DNA from 2 places in the Anaerobacillus sp. ABA4_114 genome. Region 2 is predicted to be linked to the other one. Evidence: a T-box and tRNA genes for the amino acid it is inferred to sense, from the RefSeq annotation. Region 2 holds a T-box; the other holds one or more tRNA genes.
What was found. A T-box is a leader RNA that pairs with one kind of tRNA and senses whether it is charged. The one in region 2 lies ahead of ileS (isoleucine--tRNA ligase), so its partner is inferred to be a tRNA-Ile.
Positions count from the first base shown of each region.

Region 1: it encodes a tRNA-Ile, which carries the amino acid that the T-box ahead of ileS (isoleucine--tRNA ligase) is inferred to sense. The anticodon was not compared.

Region 1 covers NZ_JBSWUM010000001.1:3,947,907-3,957,893, reverse strand. Annotated here, with positions in the region: gene ACXAEY_RS20535 (Tex family protein) at 1-326, shown strand, start outside; gene cmpA (cortex morphogenetic protein CmpA) at 336-449, opposite strand; gene ACXAEY_RS20525 (SprT family protein) at 551-1,009, shown strand; tRNA gene ACXAEY_RS20520 (tRNA-Asn) at 1,195-1,269, shown strand; tRNA gene ACXAEY_RS20515 (tRNA-Ser) at 1,273-1,363, shown strand; tRNA gene ACXAEY_RS20510 (tRNA-Glu) at 1,371-1,445, shown strand; tRNA gene ACXAEY_RS20505 (tRNA-Asp) at 1,488-1,563, shown strand; tRNA gene ACXAEY_RS20500 (tRNA-Gln) at 1,583-1,657, shown strand; tRNA gene ACXAEY_RS20495 (tRNA-Lys) at 1,663-1,738, shown strand; tRNA gene ACXAEY_RS20490 (tRNA-Leu) at 1,747-1,831, shown strand; tRNA gene ACXAEY_RS20485 (tRNA-Leu) at 1,856-1,941, shown strand; tRNA gene ACXAEY_RS20480 (tRNA-Arg) at 1,952-2,028, shown strand; tRNA gene ACXAEY_RS20475 (tRNA-Pro) at 2,045-2,121, shown strand; tRNA gene ACXAEY_RS20470 (tRNA-Gly) at 2,131-2,204, shown strand; tRNA gene ACXAEY_RS20465 (tRNA-Ile) at 2,212-2,288, shown strand; rRNA gene ACXAEY_RS20460 (16S ribosomal RNA) at 2,458-4,007, shown strand; rRNA gene ACXAEY_RS20455 (23S ribosomal RNA) at 4,223-7,152, shown strand; rRNA gene rrf (5S ribosomal RNA) at 7,263-7,379, shown strand; gene ACXAEY_RS20445 (trans-sulfuration enzyme family protein) at 8,277-9,416, shown strand; tRNA gene ACXAEY_RS20440 (tRNA-Met) at 9,543-9,619, shown strand; tRNA gene ACXAEY_RS20435 (tRNA-Asp) at 9,811-9,886, shown strand.
Region 2 covers NZ_JBSWUM010000001.1:2,343,031-2,353,017, reverse strand. Annotated here, with positions in the region: gene spoIIGA (sigma-E processing peptidase SpoIIGA) at 1-342, shown strand, start outside; gene sigE (RNA polymerase sporulation sigma factor SigE) at 378-1,097, shown strand; gene sigG (RNA polymerase sporulation sigma factor SigG) at 1,181-1,960, shown strand; gene ACXAEY_RS11880 (YlmC/YmxH family sporulation protein) at 2,032-2,301, shown strand; gene pgeF (peptidoglycan editing factor PgeF) at 2,393-3,208, shown strand; gene ACXAEY_RS11870 (YggS family pyridoxal phosphate-dependent enzyme) at 3,216-3,884, shown strand; gene ACXAEY_RS11865 (cell division protein SepF) at 3,917-4,369, shown strand; gene ACXAEY_RS11860 (YggT family protein) at 4,382-4,654, shown strand; gene ACXAEY_RS11855 (YlmH family RNA-binding protein) at 4,659-5,432, shown strand; gene ACXAEY_RS11850 (DivIVA domain-containing protein) at 5,517-6,017, shown strand; T-box leader at 6,187-6,400, shown strand; gene ileS (isoleucine--tRNA ligase) at 6,465-9,221, shown strand; gene lspA (signal peptidase II) at 9,514-9,975, shown strand; gene ACXAEY_RS11835 (RluA family pseudouridine synthase) at 9,975-9,987, shown strand, end outside.

The DNA.
Region 1 (9,987 bases), 1.6 Mb from region 2:
AAGACATCATTAAATCACTTCAAAAGCCTGGAAGAGATCCTCGTGATGAACTTGCAAAACCACTACTGAAAACGGACGTCTTAAAAATGGAAGACCTTGAAAAAGGAATGGAGTTAGAAGGTACGGTACGGAATGTCGTTGATTTTGGCGCGTTCGTCGACATCGGTGTCAAACAAGATGGACTCGTGCACATCTCAAAGTTATCAAACCGCTACGTTAAAAATCCGATGGATATCGTGCGCGTTGGTCAGGTTGTGACTGTCTGGGTAGACAGTGTCGATCTTCAAAAGGAAAGAATTGCTCTTACAATGTTGCAACCATCATAAGCACTGCCCTTAGGGGCGGTGTTTTCTTTTGTAGAAAAACCAGCACTGATTTAACAATTTGATTTGGTAGCGGTCTTTCTGTAGATAGGCCTGTTGAAGCTGTCTCTTAAACCAGACAGGCATCAGGATCTCCTCCTTTTAATCTCGTGACACATTTGATAAGATGCTGTAAATTAGTTTATGAAATACTGCTTGTAAGTGTTCGAATCACAGGAGGGGCGTTTATGGATAACAAAAGCCTGCAGCTAATGGTAGAAAAAACATCACTTGAATCATTCGGATTGCCTTTCCTTCACGAAGCAACGTTTAATCCACGTTTACGAACAACGGGCGGTCGGTATTTATTAAGATCTCATAATCTCGAATTCAACCCTAAGCATTATGAGGAGTACGGTTTTGATGAGCTGATCGGTATCATCAAGCATGAGCTCTGTCATTACCACCTTCATCTTCAAGGGAAAGGATACAAACATAAGGATCGAGATTTCAAAGCACTCCTGAATCGTGTGGGCGGCTCGAGATACTGTCAGGCTGTTCCTGGACAAAGACGTACGGAGAAAATCAAACACATCTATCAATGTTCGAATTGCAAGACCTCCTACAAACGAAAAAGGAGAATAGATACGGCGAGGTTTGTCTGTGGGAAATGCAGGGGGAAACTCTTATTAACTTCTTCTAATTAATTATTGACGGTGTAAAAGCTATGTGTTAAATTAATATAGTCTCTTTGAGAGACTTGTCCGAAACGCATCATTAGCTTCTCAAAAACAGCCAAAAAAACTTTTGAGAATGTGTTGACTTTGCTTTCTGGATGGGTTATTATATTAAATGTCGCCGATAACGACGGCAATAACAAACAACATATTATTCCACAGTAGCTCAGTGGTAGAGCTATCGGCTGTTAACCGATCGGTCGTAGGTTCGAATCCTACCTGTGGAGCCAAACGGAGAAGTACCCAAGTGGCTGAAGGGGCGCCCCTGCTAAGGGTGTAGGTCGCGTGAGCGGCGCGAGGGTTCAAATCCCTCCTTCTCCGCCATTTTTATGGCCCGTTGGTCAAGCGGTTAAGACACCGCCCTTTCACGGCGGTAACACGGGTTCGAATCCCGTACGGGTCACCATTTTTATTCGAACAACGAACAATAAAAACAATAGCATGATAAGGTCCCGTGGTGTAGCGGTTAACATGCCTGCCTGTCACGCAGGAGATCGCGGGTTCGATTCCCGTCGGGACCGCCATTTATTTTCACATCGATATTGGGCTATAGCCAAGCGGTAAGGCAACGGATTTTGATTCCGTCATGCGCTGGTTCGAATCCAGCTAGCCCAGCCATTATCGAGCCATTAGCTCAGTTGGTAGAGCATCTGACTTTTAATCAGAGGGTCGAAGGTTCGAGTCCTTCATGGCTCACCATGTTTCATGCGGGTGTGGCGGAATTGGCAGACGCGCTAGACTTAGGATCTAGTGTCTTACGACGTGGGGGTTCGAGTCCCTTCACCCGCACCAATTCAAAAAAAGAAATACGTTTTCGCGGTTGTGGCGGAATGGCAGACGCGCTAGCTTGAGGGGCTAGTGGGGGAGACCCCGTGGAGGTTCGAGTCCTCTCAACCGCACCAACTATATAATGCGCCCGTAGCTCAATTGGATAGAGCGTCTGACTACGGATCAGAAGGTTAGGGGTTCGACTCCTCTCGGGCGCGCCATTTTTAATAACATAGTCGGGAAGTAGCTCAGCTTGGCAGAGCACTTGGTTTGGGACCAAGGGGTCGCAGGTTCAAATCCTGTCTTCCCGACCATCTAGAAATGCGGGTGTAGTTTAGTGGTAAAACCTCAGCCTTCCAAGCTGATGTCGTGGGTTCGATTCCCATCACCCGCTCCATAAAGATGGGCCTGTAGCTCAGCTGGTTAGAGCGCACGCCTGATAAGCGTGAGGTCGGTGGTTCGAGTCCACTCAGGCCCACCATCTTTCTTAAAAAAAGGTGTTGACGCGACTTCGTAAGATGTGATACATTAGTAAAGTCGCTGAAAACGACATTGAAAGAAACAAATCGATCTTTGAAAACTGAACGAAACGCCATGCAAGATATTGTTTCTACGGAAACAACATTGTTTTAAAGCTAGATTGAACTTTTCTATCGGAGAGTTTGATCCTGGCTCAGGACGAACGCTGGCGGCGTGCCTAATACATGCAAGTCGAGCGGAGAAATGGGAGCTTGCTCCCATTTCTCAGCGGCGGACGGGTGAGTAACACGTGGGCAACCTGCCCTACAGACTGGGATAACTCCGGGAAACCGGAGCTAATACCGGGTAATACATAGCATCGCATGATGCAACGTTGAAAGTTGGCCTTTGGCTAACACTGTAGGATGGGCCCGCGGCGCATTAGCTAGTTGGTAAGGTAACGGCTTACCAAGGCCACGATGCGTAGCCGACCTGAGAGGGTGATCGGCCACACTGGGACTGAGACACGGCCCAGACTCCTACGGGAGGCAGCAGTAGGGAATCTTCCGCAATGGACGAAAGTCTGACGGAGCAACGCCGCGTGAGTGACGAAGGCCTTCGGGTCGTAAAGCTCTGTTGTTAGGGAAGAACAAGTACCGTTCGAATAGGGCGGTACCTTGACGGTACCTAACCAGAAAGCCACGGCTAACTACGTGCCAGCAGCCGCGGTAATACGTAGGTGGCAAGCGTTGTCCGGAATTATTGGGCGTAAAGCGCGCGCAGGCGGTCTCTTAAGTCTGATGTGAAAGCCCACGGCTCAACCGTGGAGGGCCATTGGAAACTGGGGGACTTGAGTGCAGAAGAGGAGAGTGGAATTCCACGTGTAGCGGTGAAATGCGTAGATATGTGGAGGAACACCAGTGGCGAAGGCGGCTCTCTGGTCTGTAACTGACGCTGAGGCGCGAAAGCGTGGGGAGCAAACAGGATTAGATACCCTGGTAGTCCACGCCGTAAACGATGAGTGCTAGGTGTTGGGGGGTTCCACCCTCAGTGCTGAAGTTAACACATTAAGCACTCCGCCTGGGGAGTACGACCGCAAGGTTGAAACTCAAAGGAATTGACGGGGGCCCGCACAAGCAGTGGAGCATGTGGTTTAATTCGAAGCAACGCGAAGAACCTTACCAGGTCTTGACATCCTCTGCCACTCCTAGAGATAGGACGTTCCCCTTCGGGGGACAGAGTGACAGGTGGTGCATGGTTGTCGTCAGCTCGTGTCGTGAGATGTTGGGTTAAGTCCCGCAACGAGCGCAACCCTTGATCTTAGTTGCCAGCATTCAGTTGGGTACTCTAAGGTGACTGCCGGTGACAAACCGGAGGAAGGTGGGGACGACGTCAAATCATCATGCCCCTTATGACCTGGGCTACACACGTGCTACAATGGACGGTACAAAGGGCAGCAACACCGCGAGGTGAAGCGAATCCCATAAAGCCGTTCTCAGTTCGGATTGCAGGCTGCAACTCGCCTGCATGAAGCCGGAATTGCTAGTAATCGCGGATCAGCATGCCGCGGTGAATACGTTCCCGGGCCTTGTACACACCGCCCGTCACACCACGAGAGTTTGTAACACCCGAAGTCGGTGAGGTAACCTTTTGGAGCCAGCCGCCGAAGGTGGGACAAATGATTGGGGTGAAGTCGTAACAAGGTAGCCGTATCGGAAGGTGCGGCTGGATCACCTCCTTTCTATGGAGAATTACGAGGCAACATTGGTTGCCAAACTTGCATGAGCGTTTCGTTTAGTTTTGAAAGAATGATTGTATTCTTTCATGTTCCTTGAAAACTAGATAGCACAAACAACGACATCCAATAATTATTATTTTTTGCGTTATAACTTAGTTAGTCACATCTAACGATGTGCATCGATGACGTTAGAACACTCGTTTCTAACGAACATCTAAGGTTAAGCTACTAAGGGCGCACGGTGGATGCCTTGGCACTAGAAGCCGATGAAGGACGGGACGAACACCGATATGCTTCGGGGAGCAGTAAGTACGCTTTGATCCGGAGATTTCCGAATGGGGGAACCCACCATCCGTAATGGGATGGTATTTACTTCTGAATACATAGGAAGTAAAAGGCATACCCGGGGAACTGAAACATCTCAGTACCCGGAGGAAGAGAAAGCAATCGCGATTTCCTGAGTAGCGGCGAGCGAAACGGAAACAGCCCAAACCAGAGGGCTTGCCCTCTGGGGTTGTAGGACGTCTCATTGGAGTTACAAAGGCACGGATAGACGAAGCGACCTGGAAAGGTCCATCAGAGAAGGTAACAATCCTGTAGTCAAAATCCGCTGCCCTCCGAGACGGATCCTGAGTACGGCGGGACACGTGAAACCCCGTCGGAATCCGGGAGGACCATCTCCCAAGGCTAAATACTCTCTAGTGACCGATAGTGAACCAGTACCGTGAGGGAAAGGTGAAAAGCACCCCGGAAGGGGAGTGAAAGAGAACCTGAAACCGTGTGCCTACAACTAGTTGGAGCCCGTTAATGGGTGACAGCGTGCCTTTTGTAGAATGAACCGGCGAGTTACGATCCCGTGCAAGGTTAAGCCGAGAAGGCGGAGCCGCAGCGAAAGCGAGTCTGAATAGGGCGAAGGAGTACGTGGTCGTAGACCCGAAACCGGGTGATCTACCCATGTCCAGGGTGAAGTTCAGGTAACACTGAATGGAGGCCCGAACCCACGCATGTTGAAAAATGCGGGGATGAGGTGTGGGTAGCGGTGAAATGCCAATCGAACCCGGAGATAGCTGGTTCTCTCCGAAATAGCTTTAGGGCTAGCCTCGCGGCAAGAATCTTGGAGGTAGAGCACTGATTGGACTAGGGGTCCCTACCGGATTACCGAATCCAGTCAAACTCCGAATGCCAACGATTTATCCGCGGGAGTCAGACTGCGAGTGATAAGATCCGTAGTCGAGAGGGAAACAGCCCAGACCACCAGCTAAGGTCCCAAAGTATACGTTAAGTGGAAAAGGATGTGGCGTTGCTTAGACAACCAGGATGTTGGCTTAGAAGCAGCCATCATTTAAAGAGTGCGTAATAGCTCACTGGTCGAGTGACGCTGCGCCGAAAATGTACCGGGGCTAAACGTATCACCGAAGCTGTGGATTGTCTTACGACAATGGTAGGAGAGCGTTCTAAGGGCTGCGAAGTCAGACCGAAAGGACTGGTGGAGCGCTTAGAAGTGAGAATGCCGGTATGAGTAGCGAAAGACAAGTGAGAATCTTGTCCGTCGAAAGCCCAAGGTTTCCTGAGGAAGGCTCGTCCGCTCAGGGTTAGTCGGGACCTAAGCCGAGGCCGAAAGGCGTAGGCGATGGATAACAGGTTGATATTCCTGTACCACCTCCTTTCCGTTTGAACGACGGGGGGACGCAGAAAGATAGGGAGAGCGCGCTGCTGGACATGCGCGTCCAAGCGATTAGGCTGGTGAATAGGCAAATCCGTTCACCGTGAAGGCTGAGTCGTGATGGCGAGGGAATTTAAGTACCGAAGTCCCTGATTCTACACTGCCAAGAAAAGCCTCTAGTGAGGAAAGAGGTGCCCGTACCGCAAACCGACACAGGTAGGCGAGGAGAGAATCCTAAGACGATCGGGAGAACTCTCGTTAAGGAACTCGGCAAAATGACCCCGTAACTTCGGGAGAAGGGGTGCTTCCTCGGGTGAATAGCCCAGGGGAGCCGCAGTGAAAAGATCCAAGCGACTGTTTAGCAAAAACACAGGTCTCTGCCAAGCCGCAAGGCGATGTATAGGGGCTGACACCTGCCCGGTGCTGGAAGGTTAAGAGGAGGGGTTATCCCTTACGGGAGAAGCTCTGAATCGAAGCCCCAGTAAACGGCGGCCGTAACTATAACGGTCCTAAGGTAGCGAAATTCCTTGTCGGGTAAGTTCCGACCCGCACGAAAGGTGCAACGACTTGGATACTGTCTCAACGAGAGACCCGGTGAAATTATAGTACCTGTGAAGATGCAGGTTACCCGCGACAGGACGGAAAGACCCCATGGAGCTTTACTGTAGCCTGATATTGGATTTTGGTACAGCTTGTACAGGATAGGTAGGAGCCATAGAAGCCGGACCGCTAGGTTCGGTGGAGGCGTCGGTGGGATACTACCCTGGCTGTACTGACATTCTAACCCAGCACCGTGATCCGGTGCGGAGACAGTGTCAGGTGGGCAGTTTGACTGGGGCGGTCGCCTCCTAAAGAGTAACGGAGGCGCCCAAAGGTTCCCTCAGAATGGTTGGAAATCATTCGCAGAGTGTAAAGGCACAAGGGAGCTTGACTGCGAGACCTACAAGTCGAGCAGGGACGAAAGTCGGGCTTAGTGATCCGGTGGTTCCGCATGGAAGGGCCATCGCTCAACGGATAAAAGCTACCCTGGGGATAACAGGCTTATCTCCCCCAAGAGTCCACATCGACGGGGAGGTTTGGCACCTCGATGTCGGCTCATCGCATCCTGGGGCTGAAGTAGGTCCCAAGGGTTGGGCTGTTCGCCCATTAAAGCGGTACGCGAGCTGGGTTCAGAACGTCGTGAGACAGTTCGGTCCCTATCCGTCGCGGGCGCAGGAAATTTGAGAGGAGCTGTCCTTAGTACGAGAGGACCGGGATGGACACACCGCTGGTGTACCAGTTGTTCCGCCAGGAGCATAGCTGGGTAGCTACGTGTGGAAGGGATAAGTGCTGAAAGCATCTAAGCATGAAGCCCCCCTCGAGATGAGATTTCCCACAGCGTCAAGCTGGTAAGATCCCTCAGAGATGATGAGGTTGATAGGTTCGGGGTGGAAGCGTGGCGACACGTGGAGCTGACGAATACTAATCGATCGAGGGCTTAACCTAAAAATTGGAATACGATGTTGCGTGCTATCTAGTTTTCAGGGAATGAAAAGAAGTTCGACTAAGTTCCACCACGTCCTGTGGTGAACATCGAACGACTTACATCCTGTAAGTCTAGTGATGAAGGCGAAGAGGTCACACCCGTTCCCATGCCGAACACGGAAGTTAAGCTCTTCAGCGCCGATGGTAGTTGGGGGCTCTCCCCCTGCAAGAGTAGGACGTCGCTAGGCAAATGAGAAGTCAGAGCATTGAGCTCTGGCTTTTTTGTATGCTTTATTGGTTTGTATTGCGAGACCGTAAGGTAAGTACCTTCATTGAGAAGACAGAAAAGGGCATCTTAGAAAGCTTCGTAGGGGTGGGAGAAGCAAGAAATTCGAGGAAGCAAGTGAGGCTGGACCGGAGTAGATATTCGGAGATCTATGAGGATCCAGCATCGCGCAGCTGACGAAGAAGTTCGCCGCTTATCGCGCCCCGTATGAGAACACGGAAGTTAAGCTCGCGCGCCGATGGTAGTTGGGGGCTCTCCCCCTGCAAGAGTAGGACGTCGCTAGGCAAGTGAGAAGTCAGAGCATTGAGCTCTGGCTTTTTTGTTTTGTCTGAATGTGGGGTGGAGTTATTAGGGGGTTTGATTTGGGGTTTCGCGGATATAATCTCTGAATCGCGGATAAAAGCCCCGATTTCGCGAATATAAATCGAAAAGCGCGGATATATCATGATTATCGCGGATAAAATGAAAATTTCGCGGATATCGCCCGGATCGCTCGCCCCCAAAAGGTTTTATTTGAATGTGCTTTTAACAAATCAACGTTACAAACAACGCTTCGCTGATAAAAACGTAAAACCGCCGATATATGTCTTCCTTTCGCTGATATTTACCTCAAACTCGCCGATATATTGAAATTTCCGCCGATAAATCAATGAAAATCGCTGATAACCCATGTTTCAACGCTTTTTCTGAATAAGATTTTGTCTATTTAATGCTCCATAGCTGAACTCTTCTTTCAAATTGCTTACGCATCTCCTCTACTGAAATTATTTTTGAATATTCCGACCGCCTTACTTGATAAATCACGCTAGAAGACTTAAGGTTAATGAAAAAGAATTTCAGAATAGAGAGGGGAAAGTAAATGAGTTTTCATTTTGACACCAGGGCAGTTCGATTTCCTAACAAGGAAAAAGCTGAAACTGTAAGTAAGGCGAAACCAATCTATCAAACATCTTCTTTTGTTTTTGAGGACCTAGAAGATTTAGAGTCTTTCTATCAAGGGAAGAAAGATTATTTATATACGAGGGTTAGTAATCCAAACACAGATGATCTCGGTATGGGTGTAGCAGACCTTGAAGGGGCGCCGAAAGGGGTAGCAACTTCATCAGGGTTGTCAGCTATTCTTGCTGGTGTGCTAGCTGCTGTAAAAGCTGGAGACCACATCGTCGCATGCGATGACTTGTATGGTGGTACTTACTCGTTGTTTGAGAGTGAACTAAAAGATTTCGGTATAGATGTATCGTTTGTAGATTATGCAGACGTTGAAGCAGTTGAAAGTGCGATACAATCGAATACGAAGCTCCTATATACAGAATCGGTTACGAATCCGCTTCTAAGAGTAGAAGATTTGCATCAACTTGCTAGCCTAGGGAAAAAGCATAACCTTGTAACGATGGTTGATAATACGTTTGCGACGCCATTTCTACTCCAACCGTATACGATGGGAATCGATCTTGTCGTGCATAGTGCTACAAAGTACATAGGTGGACATAGCGATGTAACTGCTGGTGTTGTTGTGGGGAAAGAGAACCTTATTGCTAAAGCGAAAGCAAAGGTCATTAATCTCGGAGCTAATCTAAGCCCATTTGAAGCATGGTTAGGATGTAGAGGACTGAAAACGTTAAGTGTCAGAATGGATCGTCATGTGAAGAATGCACAGTTCCTTGCTAATGAGCTTAAACGGGTAGAGGGAATAAAGAGTGTCTACTATCCACGCTATGTTTCTGAGAGAGGAAATGGAGCTGTCGTATCGATTGAATTAGAAGATAACGTTAATGTTGATACGTTCTTCAAATCACTCGGTTGGGTGAAAATCGTACCAACGTTAGCCGGTTTGGATACATCAGTGTCTTATCCAATTGCCACATCGCATCGCACAGTACCTGATGAAACTAGAGCAAAGCTCGGTATCACAAAGCAGCTTGTCCGTATTTCTGTAGGTATAGAAAATGAAAACGACATAACAGATGCATTTAAGCAAGCAGTTGAGAAATCCCTCTAATGAAGGGGGATTTTTCTTTTTCTCTCAATGCTTGCATAACCTGTTTTTATCTGGTATAGTATTACTTGTGACGTTAGATAACGTTATTAACTATGCGCATCATAATCATCAATTTTATACTATCGTCGCGGGGTGGAGCAGTTCGGTAGCTCGTCGGGCTCATAACCCGAAGGTCGCAGGTTCAAATCCTGCCCCCGCAACCAAAATTTTCGAATTCTAACTACGTCGAGTTGACTTCCTTGCTAGAATTCAATCGGAGTACTCGATAGAGTGCAACCAAAATTTTAACTACGTCGATTAATCTTCCGTGTTAAAATTTTATCGAAGTCCCTTTAGGGGCAACCTAAACACTTAATTACAGTTTTCTGTAACTAACGTAAGTGAACATATAAGTGGTCCCGTGGTGTAGCGGTTAACATGCCTGCCTGTCACGCAGGAGATCGCGGGTTCGATTCCCGTCGGGACCGCCATTTTAGTATTTTCATAGAGCGAGCGAATCGCTTTTTTTTATTTTATAAAGAAAAAAAAACTGAATTTAAAAACCGACTGCACATCTGATTTTTCATATTGG
Region 2 (9,987 bases):
TTATCAGGAGCCCCCGTCATGATTCTCGATATGACCATCCATGCAAACCATTTTTCAGAGAACTTTCTTAAAAAAGCAAAAAATGTAACTGACTTTCAAAGTGAGGGAGAGGTGGACAGGTGGGAGCATCGGCTTAGAATCGTTCCATTTCGAGCCGTCGGACAAGATCATCAATTTTTATGTGCGATAAAGCCTGACGCAGTGGAAATTTCAACGAATGAAGAAACGATCGTTGTCAAAAAAGTACTAGTAGGGCTCAGTTTCCAGTCATTATCAGGGGAGAAAGAGTACAGTTGCATCCTTCATCCCAAAATGCTAGCTGAAAAGGCAAATGCTTCTTAAAGATAAGAAACAAACAGATTGAGGAGGTTTACTGCATGGGCAAATTAAAGATAAAAGTTGTACTCTGGTGGCAGAGAATCTTAATCAAACTCGGAATTAAACCTGACGAAATCTATTACATAGGAGGAAGTGAAGCACTTCCGCCTCCTTTGACGAAAGAAGAAGAAGCCCATCTTTTGATTAAATTGCCTGGTGGTGATAAGGCTGCACGATCGATTTTAATCGAAAGAAACTTGCGCCTCGTTGTTTATATCGCACGTAAGTTTGAAAACACAGGGATTAATATTGAAGACTTGATCAGTATCGGAACGATCGGGCTGATCAAAGCTGTCAACACATTCAATCCTGAAAAGAAAATCAAGCTAGCAACATATGCTTCTAGGTGTATTGAAAATGAGATCTTGATGTTTCTGCGTCGTAATAATAAAATTCGTTCGGAGGTTTCATTCGATGAACCTCTTAATGTCGATTGGGATGGAAACGAACTGCTCTTATCTGATGTATTGGGAACTGATGAAGATATCATCACAAAAGGAATCGACGCACGAGTAGACCGGAAATTGCTTGTGAAAGCTCTTGAAACATTGAACCCTCGAGAAAAGCAGATCATGGAACTAAGGTTCGGTCTTGCAGGCGATGAAGAGAAAACACAGAAAGATGTTGCTGATCTTCTCGGTATTTCTCAATCTTACATCTCCAGGCTAGAAAAGCGTATCATCAAAAGGCTTCGAAAAGAATTCAACAAGATGGTCTAACATTCTTAAAATGATAAATGCATAATTTTCCCACTCTCGGAGATACTTTACTTTGACAGCATCTCCGATGAGGAGGGAAAGAGTTGACACGAAACAAAGTCGAGATTTGTGGAGTAGATACATCCAAACTTCCGGTTCTGAAAAATGAAAAGATGAGAGTTCTTTTCAAACAGATGCAGGAAGGTGATATTTCTGCAAGAGAAGAGCTAGTAAATGGAAATTTACGTCTCGTTTTGAGCGTCATTCAACGGTTTAACAATCGTGGTGAATACGTTGATGATCTCTTTCAGGTCGGATGTATTGGTCTTATGAAATCCATTGATAACTTCGATTTATCGCAAAACGTGAAATTCTCAACTTACGCAGTGCCGATGATTATCGGTGAAATACGACGATATCTCAGGGACAACAACCCGATCAGGGTTTCAAGATCGCTTCGAGATATTGCCTATAAATCCCTCCAGATCAGGGACAAATTGATGACGAAAAACTCCAAAGAGCCGAATCCAACTGAGATTGCAAAGGAACTCGGTGTAACGAAGGAAGAGGTTGTCTTCGCTCTTGATGCCATTCAAGACCCTGTCTCGTTATTTGAGCCGATTTACAATGATGGTGGAGATCCGATTTTCGTAATGGATCAAATTAGCGATGATAAGCAGAAGGACTTTCATTGGCTAGAAGACATCGCATTAAAAGAAGCAATGATGAGACTGAATCAACGGGAGAACATGATTCTTCAAATGCGTTTCTTTCAAGGGAAGACGCAGATGGAAGTAGCAGATGAGATCGGAATTTCTCAAGCTCAAGTATCACGGCTTGAAAAGGCAGCAATCCAGCAAATGAATAAAAATATACAAAGTTAGAACGAGACCTGTTAAACAGGTCTTTTCTATTGCCCACTTTTCATATAATAAAATGGAAAGGTGGAGGTGTGATGATAAAAATCTCTGAATTTCAAGTTAAGGATGTTGTAAATGTATCGAACGGAAAAAAACTTGGACATATAGCCGATCTAGAAATAAACTTGACGACAGGTAAAATCGAAGCGATCGTTATCCCGGGTCAAGGAAAAATGATGGGTTTTTTTGCGCGTGAGAGTGATCTCGTGATTCCTTGGCGCAACATCGTAAAAATAGGTTCCGATGTTATATTAGTTAAATATTACGATTCATCAGATTCAGAATCTTTCCAAAAAGAGTCATGAGTAGCCAATATCTCACAATCTATATCCCTTCTTCTCAACATATTATGATAAAATAGAGTGTAAACTTGTATAGAAATGAAGGGATATAGCTGTGGGAAACGAACTGTTTTTAGATACTTCTGACATGACTACTTTGGCACTTCATTTCGGAAGAGATGCAGGTCTTGTCAAAGCTGGGTTTTCGACTCGGTTGAACGGTGTAAGTAAAGATCCGTTCGCTAGTCTAAACCTCGGTTATCATGTGCCTGACCATCCAGTAGACGTGTTGACCAATAGAAAAATATTTAGTAAGGCGATAGGCACACCGCTCGAGAATTGGGTAGTTGCAGAGCAAATTCATGGAAATGATATTGCTCACATAACTGTGAATGATTTAGGGCGCGGGACGTTTGATCATGAAACCGCAATACGTGGTATGGACGGTATGTATACGGATGAAAAAGGTTTGATGTTGGCAGCAATGTATGCTGATTGTGTACCCGTATATTTTTACTCCCCTTCCGCGAAAAGGGTTGGAATAGCCCACGCAGGCTGGAAAGGAACAACGAAAGATATTGCTGGAGAGATGATTCAAAGGTGGCAAGATGATGGTATCGACCCTAAAGATATCGTAACTGCAATAGGGCCATCGATCGGAAAATGCTGTTATGAAGTTGATGACAGGGTGATCGAAAACGTAATCGAGGTGGCATCCTATTCTGAACAATTCTTCACACATAACGAAGGTACGTATCAGCTGGATTTAAAAGCTGTGAATAAACACTTATTGTTAAAAGCAGGCGTATTAGAAGACAACATTCTTGTGAGTGACTATTGTACAAGCTGCAGTGACCTGTTTTTCTCTCATCGAAGCGAACATGGCAAAACTGGAAGAATGATGGGTTACATTGGTCTTGAGGAGGTTTAACAGGAAAGTGGAAGTAAAGACGAAATTAGAAGAAATCATTTCTAACATCGAAGCCGCTTCACATCGATCGAATCGAAATTCAGAAGATGTGAACGTGATCGCAGTTACGAAATACGTTAGTGTAGAGCGTGCGAAAGAAGCAGTCGAAGCTGGTATCACTCATCTTGGGGAAAATCGTCAAGAAGGCTTGGTGGAAAAAGTCGCAGCATTCGAACACCAGCCAATATGGCATTTCATCGGGACGTTGCAATCACGTAAAGTCAAGGATGTCATCGATCACGTAGATTACATTCATTCCCTCGATCGACGCTCTCTTGCAAAAGAGATCAATAAGAGAGCAACAAAGAAAGTGAAATGCTTTGTACAAGTCAATGTTTCTGGAGAAGAATCGAAACACGGTTTAGCGGTTGAACAAGTCATGCCGTTCGTAGAGTCTCTAGAAAACTATCCAAATATTGAAGTAGTAGGTTTGATGACGATGGCACCTCATATTAAGGATCCTGACGAAATCAGATCTGTCTTTGAAAAGCTTAGAGAACTTAGAACGAGCATCCAGGAGCGTTCGTTTGATTACGCGCCATGTAAAGAGCTTTCGATGGGGATGTCAAATGATTATGAGATTGCTGTTGAAGAAGGTGCAACGTTTGTTCGTATCGGATCGTCACTTGTTGGTTAATATCAAAACTAACTCTCCCGGAGGTGCAGGGAATGGGAATTAAAACAAAGTTTAAGCAGTTCTTTGAACTCGATGATGAACAAATCGAGTTCGAGGATGATGTTCATACGACGTATGCTGAGGATGATGAGATGGAGAATTCTAGGGTGAGTCGGAACCATAATAAACAGAAACAGACGAATCAATCCAATCAAAATGTTGTGAGTCTTCAAAGTATCCACAAGAACTCTAGAGTTGTACTTGTTGAACCTAGAGTGTATGCTGAAGCTCAGGATATTGCTGATCATATAAAAAACCGAAAATCTGTCGTAATGAATCTGCAACAGATTCCACATGACCAAGCGAAGAGAATCGTTGATTTCTTGAGTGGTACGGTTTATGCTCTTGGCGGTGATATTCAGAAACTCGGTCCCGACACGTTCATGTGTACTCCGGATAATGTTGAAATCTCCGGCAATATTACCGATGAAATATTTGAAGACTAGCTTCTAAGGAAGGTGAAGAATTTGGAAATTGCTTATTTATTAGCACAAGCTTTACGGATTTACTCATGGATATTAATCATTTATATCTTCATGTCTTGGATTCCAAATGCTAGAGAATCCTCTATTGGACAAATGATTGCAAGAATTGCAGAACCTTATCTTGCGCCGTTTCGCAAAATCATCCCGCCTATCGGTGGAATGTTAGATATTTCTCCTATCGTAGCTATTTTTGCACTACAGTTTGCGCAGTATGGAATCGTTGCTCTCTTTGGAATGATCCTATAATTCCATGTCGATATACGAACACTATCGTCCTGAAGAAAGAACGTTTGTTGATCGTGTGTTAGAGTGGCAAGGGGAAGTTGAAGACAGATACTCTCCGAAACTCACTGATTTCCTAGATCCACGAGAGCAGGATATCGTTACACAAGTAATTGGAAATCATCCCGATGTGAGCGTATCTTTTTCAGGAGGCGTGGACGGAGCAGAACGGCAGCGTGCACTGCTTCTTCCACCTTATATAACAGCAACAGCTGAAGATTATGACATAGCTGCATTAAACATTACATATCCCTCAAAATTCGTTACATTATCGCACCCAGATCTTCTCGGTGCGCTGATGGGACTTGGATTAAAGCGGGAAAAGTTTGGTGATATTTTTGTGCAGGATGGACTTGCACAGCTTATCGTAGCTAAAGAAGTAGCGGATTATATTAAGATGAATCTAACTCAAGCTGGTAAAGCTTCGATCACGCCAGAGGTGATTTCACCATCACAGATCGACGTTCCTCCTATAAGGTGGGAGGAACAATCGGGTACCGTTAGTAGCCTTCGCCTCGATGCTGTATTAGCAGAGATATACAATCTATCTAGGTCAAAGGTATCTCCTATGATCGAACATGAGCGTGCTAAACTTAATTGGAAAGTCGTCGATCAACCCGCAACCGAAGTAAAAGCGGGAGATTATTTATCCCTAAGGGGTTCGGGGAGAAGTAAGGTGAATTCGATCGACGGTAAAACAAAGAAAGAAAAATGGCGAATCACGTATAGTAAAAGAAAATAATTTGACAAATTTAGAAGGATTGCCCGTAGAGATTGTCGAATTACGAGTTGGGACATAAAAGAGAGCAAACCGGAGGTGGCTGAATTGCCTTTAACACCATTAGATATTCATAACAAAGAATTTACTCGCGGATTCCGCGGTTATGATGAAGATGAGGTAAATGAGTTTTTAGATCAAGTCATTAAAGATTACGAAACTGTTATCAGAGAAAAGAAAGAGCTAAATGAGAGAGTAAAGATCCTAGAAGAAAGACTAGGACACTTCTCAAACCTTGAGGAAACATTGAACAAATCGATTCTTGTCGCTCAAGAAACGGCTGAAGAAGTAAAGCAGAGTGCAACGAAAGAATCCCGTTTGATCCTAAAAGAAGCGGAAAAGAACGCTGACCGCATCATCAATGATTCGTTAGCTAAAGCGAGAAAGATCTCACTCGAAAATGAAGAATTGAAAAAGCAAGCTTCCGTTTACCGCACACGTTTCCGTATGCTTGTCGAAGCGCAGCTCGAGATGCTGACGAATGAAGACTGGGACGGGCTGGCTGCTCGTTTTGATGAAGAAGAAGAGCATATTCAAGAAAACGCATAAGGTAAACTTTTAACATTTATTTCGCATTTTCTTGACTTATTAAAATTGAATACACTATACTTTTGATATACTTTAATGGAAGTTGGTCCTACAACTGGATTAACATCTTCAATCAAAAGCACATAGACATAAGAAATGGTCTAAGCTGTTTCTTACAAAATAATGATTAAGAACGACTGCGATGGGAAGAGTAACTGGTTACACTTAACAAAGCGAGCTGGGGGTGGTGTGAGCCTAGCGTTAAGCAACCGGTGAAGATCACCCCTGAGTCCCGAGCTGAACATAAAGTAAGCCCCGGCGTATCATTCACGTTACGAATGCAAAGTGAGCACATTGTGTGCTTAAGTTGGGTGGTACCACGGGAAAACCTTCTCGTCCCTATAGGGATGAGAAGGTTTTTTTATGTTATTAAGGAAATGCAGCGTACGATATTGAAGGAGGAAGGACATGAGCTTTAAAGAAACACTATTGATGCCAAAAACGAAGTTCCCAATGCGCGGTAATCTGCCAAACAAAGAACCTGATATGCAAAAAGAATGGGAAGAAAACAACCTTTATGAGAAAGTACAGGAAAGAACGAAGGATCGTCCTCTTTTTGTATTGCATGATGGCCCTCCATACGCAAATGGAGACATCCATATCGGTCACGCAGAAAACAAAGTATTGAAAGACATGATTGTTCGTTACAAATCCATGAACGGATTTCATGCACCGTATGTTCCAGGTTGGGATACTCACGGTCTTCCGATCGAGCAAGCACTTACGAAAAAAGGTGTGGATCGAAAGAAGTTAACAGTAGCTGAATTCCGTAAGAAGTGTGAAGAATATGCGCTAAAGCAAGTTGATCGTCAGCGTGAGCAGTTCAAACGCCTTGGTGTTCGCGGAGACTGGGATAACCCTTATATCACACTGAACAAAGGGTACGAAGCGCAGCAGATCAAAGTGTTTGGCGAAATGGCGAAGCGTGGATATATCTACAAAGATAAGAAAACTGTTTACTGGTCTCCTACTTCAGAATCAGCGCTAGCTGAAGCTGAAATCGAATACCAGGACAAACGCTCTCCATCCATCTATGTTGCTTTCCAAGTTAAGGATGGAAAAGGCGTACTAAACGGAGATGAGAAGTTCATCATCTGGACAACGACCCCTTGGACAATTCCTTCAAACCTTGGGATCGCACTCAATGCTTCATTTGAGTATAGTGTTGTTGAAGCTGATGGAAGCAAGTACATCGTCGCTACAGAATTAGTTGACCAACTTAAAGAAGAGTTTGAATGGAATACAGTGAATGAACTAAATCGCGTAAAAGGAAGCGAGCTTGAATACGTTACAGCACAGCATCCTCTATATGATCGTGAGTCCCTTGTCATTATTGGTGATCATGTCACGCTTGATGCTGGTACTGGTTGCGTTCATACAGCACCTGGACACGGTGAAGATGATTATGCAATCGGAAGAAAATACAAGCTCGATATCTTGTGCCCAGTAGATGAGAAGGGTGTTTTCACGAATGAAGCGCCAGGTTTTGAAGGCTTGTTCTATGATAAAGCAAACAAGCCGATCACTGAAAAGCTTGAAGAAGCTGGAGCTCTAGTAAAGCTTTCATTCTTCACACACTCCTATCCACACGACTGGCGTACGAAGAAGCCGATCATCTTCCGTGCAACTGAGCAGTGGTTTGCTTCAATCAAGCAGTTCCGACCTGAACTTCTGCAAGCTGTTGCGGATGTAGAATGGTTCCCGACTTGGGGAGAGCTTCGTCTTCACAACATGGTGAAAGACCGTGAAGATTGGTGTATTTCTCGCCAGCGCGCATGGGGTGTTCCGATCCCAGTCTTTTACGGTGAGAACGATGAGCCGATCTTAACAGACGAAACAATCGAGCATGTCTCAGAGCTATTCCGTCAGCACGGTTCAAACATCTGGTTTGAATGGGATGCGAAAGAGCTATTACCAGAAGGGTTTACGTCTGAACACAGCCCGAATGGTACGTTCCGTAAAGAAATGGACATTATGGACGTTTGGTTTGATTCTGGTTCTTCCCATCAAGCAGTGCTTGAAGAGCGCAGCGACCTTGCGCGACCTGCAGATTTATATCTAGAAGGATCTGACCAGTACAGAGGCTGGTTCAACTCTTCTCTTTCTACTTCTGTCGCAGTAACGGGTAAAGCACCTTACAAAGCAGTGCTGAGTCACGGGTTTGTTCTTGACGGAGAAGGTAAAAAGATGAGTAAATCACTTGGAAACGTAATGGTTCCAAACGACGTGATGAAGCAGCTCGGTGCAGACATCTTACGTTTATGGGTATCTTCTGCTGACTATCAGGCTGATGTTCGTGTCTCAAATGAGATTCTCAAGCAAGTAGCAGAAGTGTATAGAAAGATCCGTAACACGTTTAGGTTCATGCTCGGAAACCTAGAAGGCTTTGATCCAGCTCTTAACAGTGTTTCCTATGAAAACCTTAGTGAGCTCGATCAATACATGCTCGTGAAGTTGAATAACGTTGTGACGAAAGTAAAGAAAGCATATGATGAGTATCAGTTCTTAACAGTTTACAATACCATTCATAACTTCTTTACTACAGAGATGAGCTCATTCTATCTTGATATCGCGAAAGATACGCTATATATCGAGCACGAAGACCATCCGAAGCGCCGAGCGATTCAAACGGTCCTTTATCAAACGGCTGTTGCATTGACGAAGCTACTATCACCGATCATCCCACATACTGCTGAAGAAGTATGGCAGTTTGTACCGGGTGAAAAAGAAGAGTACGTTCAGCTTTCTGACATGCCTGAAGTGAAGAACTTCGAAGGAACTTCTGAACTTGAAAGCAAGTGGGATTACGTGATGGACCTACGTGATGAAGTTCTAAAGGCACTAGAAGAAGCACGTAACGAAAAGAAAATCGGGAAGTCCTTAACAGCTCAGCTTCATATCTATGCGGATGGTGAAGCGAAAGAACTTCTTGATGGCATCGATAACCTCGATAAGCTCTTGATCGTTTCTGCAGCATCCGTTGCAGGAAGTAAATCTGAAGCTCCATCGGAAGCAAAGAATTACGAAGAGCTAGCGATCATGGTTTCCCCTGCAGAAGGCGAAACGTGTGAACGTTGCTGGAGAGTAACAGAGACTGTAGGACAAGATGAAACGTATCCTACTCTTTGCGTAGATTGTGCTGAAACTGTAAAAAATCATTATTAATAGTAAAAAGCGCTTTGCTGAATGCAAAGCGCTTGATTTATTTATGAACAGTTATTTGAGCTACCACGTTACTTTTAATTGAATTCATTCATGAGCAAAGGGCTTATGGTTCCTGCTCAGATTCACAGAAATGGCGGTCAGCTCAAATTATACTCCAGCTACTGTTATTGCGTTCCCGATACCCTGAGCACTTTGCACCATGCAAAGCGTTTACGGTTAACGTTCACATTGTACAGGAATGAATCCTGTGCTAAACTTTCATAGGAAGTATCATTCGATCGGGGGAGCGCACGTGTGGAAATATTTAATAGCCATTGGCATAGTTATACTAGATCAATGGACCAAATGGCTTGTTGTTAAAAATATGGAATATGGAGAGTCGATCAAACTCATCAACGACTTTCTCTATCTGACTTCACATCGAAATAGAGGAGCTGCGTTTGGCATCCTTCAAGGTCAGATGATTTTCTTTTACATTATTACGGTTATTGTGATTGTCGCTGTTTTATACTATATGAATCAATATAAACACAGCAAGTTCGTCAGTGTTACCCTTGCTTTAATATTAGGCGGTGCAGTGGGGAACTTTATCGATCGTGTCTTTAGAGGAGAAGTCGTAGATTTTGTTAACACGTATATCTTCTCGTATGACTTTCCGATTTTCAATGTTGCGGATGCTTCACTCGTTGTAGGGGTCATTCTCATCTTTATCGGGACGATATTTGAAAGTAAGCAAGCTGAAGGAGATAAGTAATGGAAAAGTTCG